One region of the Shewanella sp. 8A genome, then DNA from elsewhere that is predicted to be linked to it. Evidence: predicted binding sites of a transcription regulator. Region 1 holds the regulator's gene; each other region holds the start of a gene.
What was found. The regulator sigma-54, encoded in region 1, starts transcription at its own class of promoters, with help from an activator protein. The targets are predictions, from matches to a motif close to GTTGGCACGNNNNTNGNNT.
Positions count from the first base shown of each region.

Region 2: M0413_RS04490 (nitric-oxide reductase large subunit) is a predicted target of sigma-54. The motif match lies at 1,763-1,781, and genes of this name have one in related genera.
Region 3: M0413_RS05850 (FlgO family outer membrane protein) is a predicted target of sigma-54. The motif match lies at 1,748-1,766, and genes of this name have one in related genera.

Region 1 is NZ_JAMDJP010000021.1:5,072-9,719, reverse strand. Features, by position in the region: gene lptA (lipopolysaccharide transport periplasmic protein LptA) at 1-419, shown strand, start outside; gene lptB (LPS export ABC transporter ATP-binding protein) at 416-1,147, shown strand; gene M0413_RS15610 (RNA polymerase factor sigma-54) at 1,254-2,729, shown strand; gene hpf (ribosome hibernation promoting factor) at 2,758-3,045, shown strand; gene ptsN (PTS IIA-like nitrogen regulatory protein PtsN) at 3,048-3,491, shown strand; gene rapZ (RNase adapter RapZ) at 3,488-4,342, shown strand; gene M0413_RS15590 (HPr family phosphocarrier protein) at 4,329-4,604, shown strand.
Region 2 is NZ_JAMDJP010000004.1:131,586-136,233, forward strand. Features, by position in the region: gene M0413_RS04485 (potassium/proton antiporter) at 1-1,204, opposite strand, end outside; gene M0413_RS04490 (nitric-oxide reductase large subunit) at 1,826-4,111, shown strand; gene norR (nitric oxide reductase transcriptional regulator NorR) at 4,300-4,648, shown strand, end outside.
Region 3 is NZ_JAMDJP010000005.1:181,304-185,951, reverse strand. Features, by position in the region: gene flgM (flagellar biosynthesis anti-sigma factor FlgM) at 1-3, shown strand, start outside; gene M0413_RS05860 (flagella synthesis protein FlgN) at 6-431, shown strand; gene M0413_RS05855 (LPP20 family lipoprotein) at 554-1,003, opposite strand; gene M0413_RS05850 (FlgO family outer membrane protein) at 1,000-1,632, opposite strand; gene M0413_RS05845 (flagellar assembly protein FlgT) at 1,911-3,086, shown strand; tRNA gene M0413_RS05840 (tRNA-Arg) at 3,142-3,217, shown strand; gene M0413_RS05835 (motility associated factor glycosyltransferase family protein) at 3,265-4,557, shown strand; gene M0413_RS05830 (hypothetical protein) at 4,550-4,648, shown strand, end outside.

The DNA of each region.
Region 1 (4,648 bases):
AGATCATTTTCTTCGGTCCCGTTGAAGTTGTTCAAGGCTCAATTAAAATCCATGCGGATCAACTCCGTGCATTTTCTGTCGAAGGCGAAAATAGTAAAGTCTTACTGGCTACAGGAAATCCAGCAACCTACAGCCAAATCCTTGATGATGGCCGCCCTGCATCTGCTAGCGCCAAAGAGATTCGCTATGAAATGGCCACTCGGACGTTGACCCTAACTGGTACAGCGACCCTAGACCAAGCGGGTAGTCAAGTTACAGGCAATTTAATTCGTTACGATATTATTCAGCAAAAACTGATCGCCGAAAGTAGCGGCAATGGTGATGATCGCGTAATTACCATTATTCAACCTGATAATTATCAGGAAGAACTCAAAAATACACCAACAGATAAACCTGTGAAAAAACAGGATTCTAAATGACCCAAATCACCTTAAAAGCACAGAATCTCGCCAAGAGTTATAAAAGCCGCCAGGTTGTCAAAGATGTCAGCCTGACAGTAAAAACGGGTCAAGTCGTCGGTCTACTCGGCCCTAACGGTGCGGGTAAAACCACCACCTTTTACATGGTCGTGGGCTTAGTTAAAAGCGATAAAGGCCATATCTTTATCGACGATGATGATTTAACCGCCGATCCTATGCATCTGCGTGCCCGCAAAGGTATTGGTTACCTACCACAGGAAGCGAGTATCTTTCGTAAATTAACCGTACACGACAACATCATGGCGGTACTGCAAACCCGTAAAGAGCTCAATAGTGACCAGCGCGAAGAAGCACTAGAGCAACTGCTAGAAGAGTTCCATATCACCCATATTCGTGACAGCCAAGGCATGTCCTTATCGGGCGGTGAACGTCGCCGCGTCGAAATTGCCCGCGCCTTAGCGGCCAACCCCAAGTTTATTCTGCTTGATGAGCCCTTTGCGGGCGTTGATCCGATCTCCGTTATCGATATCAAGAAAATTATCGAGCAGCTTAAGAGCCGAGGCCTTGGAGTACTTATCACAGACCACAATGTGCGCGAGACCTTAGACGTCTGTGAACATGCTTACATTGTGAGTCACGGTAATCTTATTGCCGAGGGCACACCCGCAGAGATCTTAGACAATCAGCAAGTTAGGGCTGTGTACTTAGGTGAACAATTCAGGCTATAGTTACTAAAACAAAGCTAATAAGCCTTGAATTTGAGAGCGCTAGGCTCCATCCATATGATATCAAGCGACCTAAACTCACAATAATAACCTAGGGATCAGCGGTAACATGAAAGCGTCACTCCAGCTCAAACTGGGTCAACAGTTAACCATGACGCCACAACTTCAGCAGGCCATTCGCCTGCTGCAACTGTCGTCATTGGAACTGCAACAAGAAATCCAGCAAGCCTTAGACTCTAATCCTCTTCTCGAGCTGGAAGAGGAGCAATTTGACGCGCCTAGCGAACGTAAGCAAGATATCGCCGATACCGACTTTAGCGAAACGACTGCCCAGCCACAGGAACAAGATAATTCCACCGTGGACATTGCCGAGTCGCTGACCAAAGAATCTCTGCCCGAAGAGTTACCCATGGATACCACTTGGGATGAAGTATTTACCGCATCGCCAAACTCAGGTTCTGGCGCCAGCCGTGAAGATGACATGCCCTTCCAAGGGGAAACTAGCGAGGGGTTGTACGAACATTTAGAATGGCAAAAAAACCTCACACCCTTCTCTGAAACCGATTTAGCCATTGCCACCGCGATTATTGATGCCATTGACGATCAAGGTTATCTCACTCAAAGCACTGAAGATATCCTCGAAGCCATGGGCAATCCCGAGATTGAACTCGACGAAGTTGAAGCCGTGCTCAAGCGTATTCAACATTTCGACCCCGTTGGTGTCGCGGCAAGGGATTTAAGCGAATGTTTACTGATCCAGCTATCTCATTTTTCGCCTGATACCCCTCACATCGAAAACGCCCGCATGCTGATCAAAGATCATTTAGATCTGATCGCCGCTCGCGACTTTAGGCTGTTAATGCGTAAGACCAAACTGAAAGAGGACGAGTTAAGGGACAGTATTGCGCTGATCCAAACCTTGAATCCTCGCCCCGGTTTACTCATCACCCCTGTCGATGAAGAATATGTGATCCCCGATGTATCGGTGTCGAAGAAAAACGGCCGTTGGGTGGTCGAATTAAACCCTGACTGCATGCCAAAAATCAACGTAAATCAGCAATATGCAGCAATGGCCCGAAGTTCAAAAAATCAAGCTGATAGCCAATTTATTCGTGGCCATCTGCAAGAGGCTAAATGGTTTATCAAAAGCCTTGAAAGCCGCAACGAAACACTGCTCAAGGTAGCAAACTGCATAGTGCAATACCAACAGGGTTTCTTCGAATATGGTGAAGAAGCCATGAAACCTATGGTCCTAAACGATATCGCCGAGGCGGTAGAGATGCATGAGTCCACCATTTCACGGGTGACCACACAAAAATACATGCATACCCCAAAAGGACTTTTTGAACTAAAATATTTCTTCTCAAGCCACGTCGGGACGGATGATGGCGGTGAGTGCTCATCCACAGCAATCAGAGCTTTCATTAAGAAACTGGTTGCAGCGGAAAACCAGAAAAAACCATTAAGCGACAGCAAGATGGCTCAACTTCTGGCAGAACAGGGAATTAACGTTGCGCGCAGAACCATTGCGAAGTACCGAGAAGCGATGCTTATTCCCCCTTCCAATCAGCGTAAAAGTTTATAGCCTATTGTGAGTATCGGAGGACGTTTCTATGCAAATAAACCTAAGTGGACACCATATCGAGATTACTGAATCGTTACGGGCATATGTTGAGGAAAAGTTTTCAAAACTTGAACGTCATTTCGAACAGATCAATAATGTGCACGTTGTGCTCAATGTTGAGAAAATGCAACAGATTGCCGAAGCGAGAATCAACCTCACCGGTGGTGAAGTCTTCGCGACTTCAGAGCATGCAGATATGTATGCTGCCATAGACGTCCTGATTGATAAACTTGATCGTCAGGTTATTAAACACAAAGAGAAGTTAACAAAACACTAGCAATGGAACTTCGTACCATACTGCGGCCGGAGTGCACAACCTGCGCCACTCCGGGCAGTAAGAAAAAGGTACTGGAACTCATCAGCGACTTAGCCGCTGCCCAGTACCCCACCCTCTCATCTCAAGAGATCTTCGAAAGCCTCGTGGCGCGCGAAAAGATGGGTAGCACAGGTATAGGTAACGGTATCGCCATTCCACATGGTCGATTAACCGATATAACACAACCCATAGCGATATTGATAAAATGTGAGGAGCCGATAGCCTTTGATGCTATCGATAAACAACCCGTCGATATTTTATTTGCACTACTCGTGCCTGCCGACCAATGTCAGCAGCACCTAAGTACCTTGTCATGCATGGCTGAAAAGCTCAGTGACAAGCAAATATTAAAACAATTGCGCAAGACGCATGATGAAACGGAACTCTATCAGGTAATCATTGGATGAAACTGGTCATAGTGTCAGGGCGTTCAGGCTCAGGCAAATCGGTCGCACTTAGAGTGCTTGAAGATCTCGGCTACTATTGTGTCGATAATTTGCCTTTGCCTTTGATTGGCAGTTTGCTTGAACAGCTCAAAGGCAGTAACGATCTCGTTGCTATCAGTGTTGACGTGCGCAATTTACCAGAGCAAGACAAAGTGCTGGTTAAACAGCTTGCCAGCCTGCCTACGGGCACTGAACTCACCAGCTTCTTCTTAAACTCCAGCGATAAAGTGCTGCTAAAACGCTATAGCGAAACGCGGCGCTTACATCCCTTATCTAAGAGCCGAGTGTCACTGCAAGAAGCCATCAAACTTGAAGGCAAATTGCTGGAGCCGCTGTCACAGCAGATGGATCACTATATAGATACCTCGAATCTGAATATCTATGAACTCAGCGACCAAGTGCGGCAAATACTCCTTGGCAGTGTCGATAAGGAACTGGTGATCAACTTCGAGTCTTTCGGTTTTAAGCATGGTATGCCGACCGAAGCTGACTTTATGTTTGATGTGCGCTTTTTGCCAAATCCCCATTGGGAACCGGAGCTTAGACCTCTCACCGGTTTAGATGAACCCGTAGCGGAGTTTTTAAATCGCCAGCCACTGGTGAATAAGTTCATCTGGCAAATCGAGAATTTGCTCGAAACCTGGTTGCCGCATTTAGAGCGCAATAATCGTAGCTATCTGACGATTGCGATTGGTTGCACAGGTGGCCAACACCGCTCAGTCTATGTAGCCGAGCAACTAGCTAAACGTTTTAGTAATGGCAAACATAAAGTCAATGCGCGCCATCGAGAGTTGAGCCATGCCAAAACTTGAGCGCCAAGTCACCATCTGCAATAAACTCGGCTTACATGCCCGTGCCGCCACAAAGCTCGTGGTATTGGCCTCTGAGTTTGATGCCAGCATTACGCTGATCCAAGGTGAAAAACAGGCCTCTGCCGCCAGTGTATTGGGTCTACTCATGCTCGAGACGGGCATGGGTAAAACCATCACCCTCATCGCCGAAGGCCCGGATGCCGAGCCTGCACTTAATGCCATTTGTGCCCTTATCGACGCTAAGTTTGACGAAGCCTGCTGATGGTATCATCTCGATGATCCCTGCCGGTATTCAGTATCCTGTTT
Region 2 (4,648 bases), on a different contig from region 1:
CGGGCAAAGGCTTTGGGGGCAATTCTACCTTTGCTAAGCGTGCAGCCGTAGTGAGTGACGCCCCTTGGACTAGCAGAGAGACTAACACCACAAAAAAGGCCAAGTTAAAATACAATTGAGCCCCAGGAAGCCCGGCCATCATTGGGAATACCGCTAAAATAATCGGCACGGCGCCACGAAGCCCGACCCAAGAGATAAACCAGCGGTCACGGCTGCTAAAACTCTTAAATGGCAGCAAACTTAGCCATACCGCTAAAGGTCTGGCAAACAGGATCATCCCAAAGGCCAGTGCTAAGCCCGGCAGCCAAATATCTAATAGATCCGAGGGGGTTAGGAGTAGTCCCAAGACGAGGAACATGCCGATTTGACTCACCCAAGTCATTCCATCCAATACGTTTAATATCGCATGACGTCCACGAGTTGGCTTATTACCGAGGAATAGGCCAACTAAGTAAATCGACAGAATGCCACTGCCACCTAGCTTGTTCGATGCAGCGTAAATAATAAGGCCGCCACTGAGCACGAGAATCGAATATAGACCTTCAGCGAGTTGACTTAAGTTCACCAATTTCCATAGCAGCCAGCCACCACCCAAGCCTAATAAAATTCCCAGCCCAAATTGTTTAATAAAGCTAATCAGCATAAAGCTTGCAGATAGCTCGGCATCGACATTGCCGAGAATGGCAATCAAGGTGACAGTTAAAAATACCGCCATAGGGTCGTTACTACCCGATTCGATTTCCAGCGTTGCTCCAACCCGCTCATTAAGGCTGCGTCCCTTTAACAGTGAGAATACCGCCGCCGCATCGGTAGAGCCGACAATCGCTCCCACAAGCAAACCTTGTAGCCAATGTAAGTCAAATAGCCACGCAGCCATAATGCCTGTGATACTGGTGGTGATCGCCACCCCAAAGGTTGCCAAGGATAACGCAGGCCACAGTGCGACCCTGAAGCTCGCGACCCGAGTGCGCATACCGCCATCGAGCAAAATAATGGCTAAGGCTAAGTTACTGACAAGATAAGCGGTTGAATAATCATCGAAGAGAATACCGCCGGGACCATCTTCACCAGCAAGAATACCTACGGCGAGGAAAATTAATAAGATAGGAATCCCAAGACGGGATGACATGGGACTAAGCAAAACACTCACGGCAGTAAGTAAGGCACCGATCAGAAAAAAACTATTGATGGAATCTGCATCCACACATGCCTCCTTAAATGCTGCTGGCTCAGCTAAACGATAGCAAAAACACCTAGATTAAAAATGACTCAATTAAAAATTTCAGTGTTTCTATACTAGCATAAAAAATGCAGATTATTGGAGTTTTAAATATTAAATTTCAATCATCTACACTAAAATAATCATCAACAGTAACTTTAGGCTAATTTTCAGATAAAAACACATAAAAAGACAAATACAACCAGAACATCAAACTATAAGCATAAATAAAATAAAGCTTATATTTATCAAGTTCTTTAAAAAATAAATCCAATACAAACTTTCCATTTTTAATCAAAAAAAAATATCGGTAACCATCTAAAAAGACACTATATCGATAAAAACATACATCTAACTATATTTATCGCCGCAATACCTTGAAAGACCACATTAAATTGAATAGTTCATTGTGTTATCAACATTGGCCCACCAATGGCTGTCATAAAGACAGTAAATGTCATGATGACAATCTTTATTACTATCAAAAAGACACTATAAATAATTTAAATTAAATTTTTTCCTTTATTTTCAATGACAAAAATACTTGGCACATATTGCGCAATAGCAAATTACAGGTATCAAAATGACGTTGGATTAAGGGGATTTATGAGCAAACAAAAACTCACCGCTATCGCACTATTATTAGTGTTGATTGCCTCATTTACTGTACTACTGAGCGTAGGCAGTGAAATTTATCGAGAAAAACCACCCATTCCCAGTGCATTTGTCGATGTGAATGGCCAAGTTATCTTTAGTGAAAATGATATAGAACAAGGTCAATTAGTATGGCGATCAATGGGCGGCCATCAACTCGGTTCGATTTGGGGACATGGCTCCTATGTCGCCCCCGATTGGACCGCAGACTGGTTACACAGAGAAGCCCAAGCTTGGCTCGACCTGCGCGCCAAGCAACAATATCAAACGCCTTTCGAGCAACTAGGTTCCCAAGAAAAAGCGGGGCTTGAACAAGCATTAAGGGATGATTTACGCCATAACAGTGTTGAACAACAGATCGATGGCACTCAGCTTATTAGGCTATCGACCACACGAGTAGAAGCAATTCGCACGGTTAATCAACACTATTTATCCTTGTTTGGTGATGACCCTAAACTCAGTTCACTACGCGAACAATACGCCATGAAAGAGGGCACAGTGCCCGATGTTACACGCCGTGAACAACTTAATGCGTTCCTGTTTTGGGGGGCTTGGGCTGCCATCACTGAACGCCCAGATGCACCCTATACATACACTAATAACTGGCCGTTCGATCCTCAATTAGGCAATACTCCCACCTCGGATAATATTGTCTGGTCGATACTCAGTATCGTGACCCTGATAGCGGGTATTGGTGGATTGCTATGGCACCATGCCAGCGGTAAGCACGAAAGTCTGCCTAAGCCGTCGGAACAAGACCCGCTGTTTTTCACTAAACCAACCGCTTCACAAAAAGCCGTCGGCAAATACTTCATTACGGCGATAGGTCTCTTTTTACTGCAAATTTTACTCGGAGGTATTACCGCTCACTATGCGGTAGAAGGCCAAGAGTTTTATGGTTTACCTATTGCGGAAATACTCCCCTATTCAGTAACGCGTACTTGGCACACCCAATTAGCCGTATTTTGGATCGCAACTGCTTGGTTAGGTACAGGACTGTATATTGCTCCTGCATTATCGGGCCATGAACCCAAATATCAACGAATAGGCGTTAACGTACTCTGGGTAGCCTTAGTGGTGGTTGTGCTCGGTTCAATGGCGGGCGAATGGATTGGGGTACAGCAGTATTTTGATCTCGATATGAACTTTCTCTTTGGCCATCAAGGATATGAATACATAGATCTGGGTCGAGTATGGCAAATCTTACTCCTCGTTGGATTATTGATTTGGCTCGCCCTAGTCACCGCCGCCATCAAACCCGCCCTCAAAGTTCAAGGCGAGATGCGCCCTGTTATTTGGGTACTCTATGCCTCCTGCGTCGCAATTGGTTTGTTCTATGGCGCTGGCCTCTTTATGGGCAAACACTCCAACTTAGCGATTGCAGAATACTGGCGTTGGTGGGTAGTACATCTGTGGGTTGAGGGCTTCTTCGAAACCTTTGCGACTGCCGTTATCGCCTTAATGCTGGTACGTTTGGGCTTAATCCGTGGCCGTAGCGCCAACGGTGCGGTCTTGTTTACAACGGTAATCTTCTTAACCGGTGGTTTAATCGGCACTTTACACCACCTCTATTTTACTGGCACACCAACCTCGGTTATCGCCTGGGGCGCAATTTTCTCGGCCTTAGAAGTGGTGCCTTTAGCCATCATAGGTTTTGAAGCAATGGAAACCTACCGCTTGCGTAAAGCCAGTCCATGGATGCAGCGTTATCACTGGGCGATTATGTTCTTTGTGGCTACCGCGTTTTGGAACTTGGTCGGTGCCGGTATGCTAGGCTTCTTAATCAACCCGCCAATCTCGCTCTATTACATTCAAGGGTTAAATACCACTGCCACCCACGGTCACGCCGCCTTTATGGGGGTTTATGGCATGCTCGGCATGGGACTAATGCTTTTCTGTCTGCGCGGTCTAACTGGCAATATGCAGTGGAATGACAAAATGCTCAAAGGCGCCTTCTGGAGCCTCAATATTGGCCTAGCGGCTATGGTGTTTATGTCACTATTACCTGTAGGGATTACGCAGTTTTTTGCGGTCATCGACCACGGGTATTGGTATGCCCGCTCGCCAGAGGTCATTCATAGTCCACTGATTGAAAGACTGGTATGGATGCGTATGTTTGGGGATATCATCTTCAGTATCGGCGGATTATTGATGGGCACCTTCTTATTTGACTTAATTAGAAAAGCCCTGAATAAACCTGCAAAGTTACAAGGGGAACAATTACTACCAGACCACTAACACCAGACTAAATACCGGTTAGTCCCACACCAAGGTGCCATTGCTGGCACCTTGGTTGCCTAATCTCTAGCAGCTACGTTGCGGTGAGTCATTCCTGCATACATTTTGCTGTTAGTCGTGTTTAAACTACATGTGTCAATATAACAATCAATGGTATAAATCAGGGTAATCTAGCTGCTGGAGTTTTTATGGCCCTTAGTCAAACCGATCTTACCCGTATCGCCCTCGATATCACCTCAGGTTTAGCCCATAGAGACCGCTTCTCACGGCTGCTCAACACCGTTAGAGAAAACTTACACTGTGATGCCGCTGCGCTACTCACGTTTCATGGTCAGTATTTTACCCCACTCGCCATCGATGGTTTGAATGATGACGTACTAGGCAGACGTTTTATCCTTAATGAGCACCCAAGGCTTGAGGCTATTGCCCGTGCGGGGGATATAGTGCGCTTCCCGGCTGACAGCGAACTTGCAGACCCTTACGATGGTTTAATCCCCAATCAAACAGGCGCATTAAAAGTGCATGCCTGTATCGGAC
Region 3 (4,648 bases), on a different contig from region 1:
TAACTATGACAGAAATAGCTAAACTGGTAGATCAACAACACGCCCATTTGGCTGTTCTTAAACAAATTATTCTTAAGGAAAAAGGCGCTTTGGTTGACCAAAACGCCGATTTGCTTTTGTCGCTTGCTGAGCAAAAATCAACATGTCTACAAGACCTTAAAGCAAATGATGACTTGCTGGCTAGTCACAGCGATAAAGCCTTACTCACAGAGCAAGTGGAGCTATCCGATAAAATGGCAGTGGTTAAAGAGGCTCTAGCAGAATGCAAAGATCTCAACGCACAAAATGCTAGTTTGATCGAGATGAATCTTGCAAGCCTAAACCGCTTTGCTCAAGCCTTGCAGGCGAGCCGAAATGCCACCACGCTGACGTATAACGATAAAGGTAAAACCTCAACAATCTCCAGCTTAGGCAATGATCTAAAAGCGTAAGGCGTTATAAGTACAAACGGATTTCTAACAAAAACCGCGCTTAGTTAGCGCGGTTTTTGTTTATCGATTATCTGTACCCAAACCATCTCATGCTTGTCTTCTGGTTGATAGGAGATGACACCTTAAAAGTAAGTGACTTCTTTAATTCTCTGTGGCCGACTCTGCTGCTGATAGATTTGCCATACCTTAGAAAAATCAAGTTCTAACTCAGTAACGTAATGCTCACCTGCGGGATAACTTTTAACTACTCTTGCGCCGCGGATCACCCCAGTGACTGAAGCTTTAACATTATCATCGGTTAGCATCCAATCACTGACACTGCTGTTAGCGGTGATCTTTTGTCCATACACTTGTTCAGCCAGTTCACGATAAGCCACGATTTTTGAGGCCTGCATCGCCATCAACATTCTTTGAGATTGCTCTTTCGCTGGTTGAGTCGCTAACGGGGCATAACCAATGGCCGTTAGCTTAGGGAAGCTAGATGGAGGAACATCTTCCCACTGCACATACTTGTCTCTAGAGGCACAACTTGTCAGTAGAAGCGCCGCAATCACCAACAGGTAGCGTTTCATTTTCCATCTCCTAATACACGCACTTCATTCATACCGGGAGCCGACTGACGATATAAAATCCCATCGTGGGAGATCACTTGCTCAGAGGGCTGCATATAATTGCTTAATTCTTTTTGTGTAACAAAGGTCTGTGAAGCTGACACCACTCGGTTGTTACTTAAGGTAACGATTCGAGTATTAATCGCTAAGCCATTAGTCGTCGGGCTCATCGTGGATACCACAATATGGTCAACAGGCAAATTAGTAGACAATTTTTGCCAGTCACGCGTCAAAATAAAATCGCCCTCACCAGTAACACGCAGTCCATCGGCGAGATTTAACTCCACCACATTAAATTGAAAACTGTGCAACGATGCCATGAGTCCCTGCTGCAATTGCAGCGCAACCGCATTCGTACTCGTCATGTCGCCCACTAATACTGGTGTAGTTACAACGATAGGTTGATCAGGACGCAAGGCATCATTCTGTTTGACTAACTCAGTGACAATTCGCTGCGCTAGATGATTAATTGTCGCCGTAGGCGGCAAACCATTGCCATCAACTAGGCTAGGTTTTGGCGGCACAACGGGTTTAGTCGCACACCCAATCAGCGCCAAAAGAGCCAGGGGAATGAACGCACGCTTTAGCATGGGAATAACCTCATTATCGATATCAATGCGCCTCAAAGCGAGCCGCAATCTTTAGTCAAAAAGATTGCAAATATTAGACCAAGTCAAAATACAATCCTTGATTAACTCACCTGATTATCGACAACAGTGCCAATAACTTTACCCTCTATACCTATTCAGCAACTTCAGATGGTTTGGGTATATTTCATAAATTAGGCACGAAACTTGCTTTTACAGCCAATAAAACCGCCATTAAACTGACTCAACTGATTGGCACAATTGACCTGAAGGGCTTATTAATGAACATACTCAGAAAGCACTTGCTCATCATTAGCAGCCTACTGCTGGCCGCACTTCAAGCTAATCAAGCGCAAGCAGAATGGGTCGAAGCCAGTGGTGAAGCAATCATCACCAATGGCAACATCGCCCAAGCGCGGGAAGAAGCCATCAATCAAGCGGTTAGCTATGCCACCCTCAGCACCGGGATCCAAATATCCAGTGAACAACAAACCACCAACGGCAATCTCACGCAAGACAGCTTCGCCATTAATCGTAACGCTCAAGCGATTAGTATTCAGTTAGTGAGTGAACGCATTCAAGGGAATAAAATTTATGTGTCGCTCAGGCTCGATCTGAATGATGACCCAACACAACAATGCCCAACGGGCCAATTAAAAGCCGCGATCCTTATTCCCCAAGCCCAAATAAAAGATCGAGCACAATTACGCTACGGCCAATTATCAGGATTTGAAGAAGTCATCTCCGAAAGACTCGGTAATAGTATTGATGGCTACTCATCAACTGGATACAGCCATATCCATGCCAAAGAAAGGCTCGATATCGCACAAGAACTGGTCGATATCCGCGGCTATAGACTTCCGAGTTGGCTGAGTGAAATTACCGATAGCCAATACATTTTACTACCGCAAATTATTGATATTTCAACCGAGCCAGTACAAGCCACCTTTATGGGATGGTGGGATGAAGCGCCACAAAGACAGTTCCAATTAAAGCTTAGCCTTTATCACGGCATTAGCGGTGAAGAAGTATGGAACAAAACCTACAGCACATCGGCTCGGTGGGAATTTGAGGAACAAGCCATTGTTGCCCCCAATAGTGATAGATTTTGGCGTTCATCCTACGGCAAAAATATCAGCCAACTGCTGCAAGAAGCGACTCGCGATATTGATAACACGCTCAACTGTAGACCACTACTTGGGCAAGTTGTCAGTCGTCAAGGAGATCGGATTATTCTCAACCTAGGCCGAAAACATGGCATTCGAGTTGGTGATAAGTTCCAAGTGGTGTTACAACGCAATTTACCGGATAGACTCAATGAAATGCGTGCCATTGCTACCAAAAGCCGAGCAACAGTGCAAATTGAACAAGTGAGTGAAGAAAGTGCAACAGCCGTACTCGTTGACCAAAATGCGGTTTACAATGTACAGATAAACGACATCGCGCTTAAGATTTAAGCAACTAAATCATAAGCCTTTTAATCAAAGATAAAACCAGTATAATCACCAGCGTCTCTTCATAGCTCAACAGGATAGAGCAGCCGCCTCCTAAGCGGCCGATCGGGGTTCGAGTCCCTGTGGAGAGACCAGATAGTGATGTCGGTAATATCAACACGAAAGCTTCCGAGGAAACGGAATGACTGAACTATTTGCCACTAATCTGAATATTATCGCTAAACGCTGGCCAATTGTGGCTGCAGCGATAAAAAGCCAATCAATTGACCATCTTGATGCGCACTTAGTTCAAGGCCAAAACCAAACTATCAGTGTTAATGGCATTCAGCTCAGCAGTCGCCATGACCGCATCGCTGAAGCACAGCTGTTTATTAGTACCCTTCCCTCAAATGTTCAGCAAGTCACAGTTTATGGCGTGGGTATGGGTGATGTGCCGAGTCTATTAACGGATAATCCGCAATATCAAAAAATCGAAGTTTGCATTTTAAACTTAGCCGTATTCGCATTACTGCTTTGTTACACCGATCAGAGGGAATGGCTCAGTCATCCGAATGTGAACTTGTATGAGCAAGCAGGAAAAACTCTAAGTTTTCCTTATATTGCAATCACACCAGAACTCAATTTAGTTAGCAATGAAAATGCTATTATTCGAGATTTAATTGTATATGAGCTAAATCGTAATTATGCTAATCAGCAACACCTTAATAACGACAAAGTTGAGTTTCGATTTAACAGTAATTCAAAAAATATTGAAAATGATCCAAGTGCAGACTTGCTTATACAGTATTATAAGAAACCTCGGTGTCATGTTATAGCCTCAGGCCCAACACTAGAAGATCACTATGATTTTTTGCTAAAACAGCGACAGTTACCAGACAACACAAGACCATTAATGATTGCTGCCGACACCTCATTAAAAGGGTTAGTAAATCATGGCATCTATCCAGATATTGTTGTTAGTATTGATATAAATATTCGTCTAGACCATATGCCTATTGAGGATACAGAAAATATTTCATTAGTGTATTTTCCAACTATATCACCTGACATTGTTAAAGAATGGAAGGGAAATAGATATTGTGCATATTCAAAACATGCAAGATACGATACTCTATCAAACTACCAACCAAAATTGCGCTTATATACTAATGGTAGTGTAATTCACCCTATTATAGATCTAGCAGCTTATTTGGGTGCTTATGAGATATCCATGTTTGGTTGTGACTTTTGTTATGCAAAGAATAAAACTCATGCATTCTGGCCTGATGGTTCTTTGGGACCAAAAATAAATAATGCCAAACATTGGGTCCTTAATGGACGTGGTGATAGAGTGGAAACTGATTTAAACTTTAGAGGATATTTGAGAAGCTTAGAACGCTATATAAAAATTAAACCTAACATAAAATTTTATCAATCCTCGCTAGATGGCGCCAGAATACTAGGAGCACAGTACAAGGACTTCACAAATGAATAAGAATGTTGAAATAACTCTGCTAATAAATGACTTACTAATCACATCAAAACATCTTAGGCTAGGGGAAGAAGCTCAAGGAGCTAAGCATCTT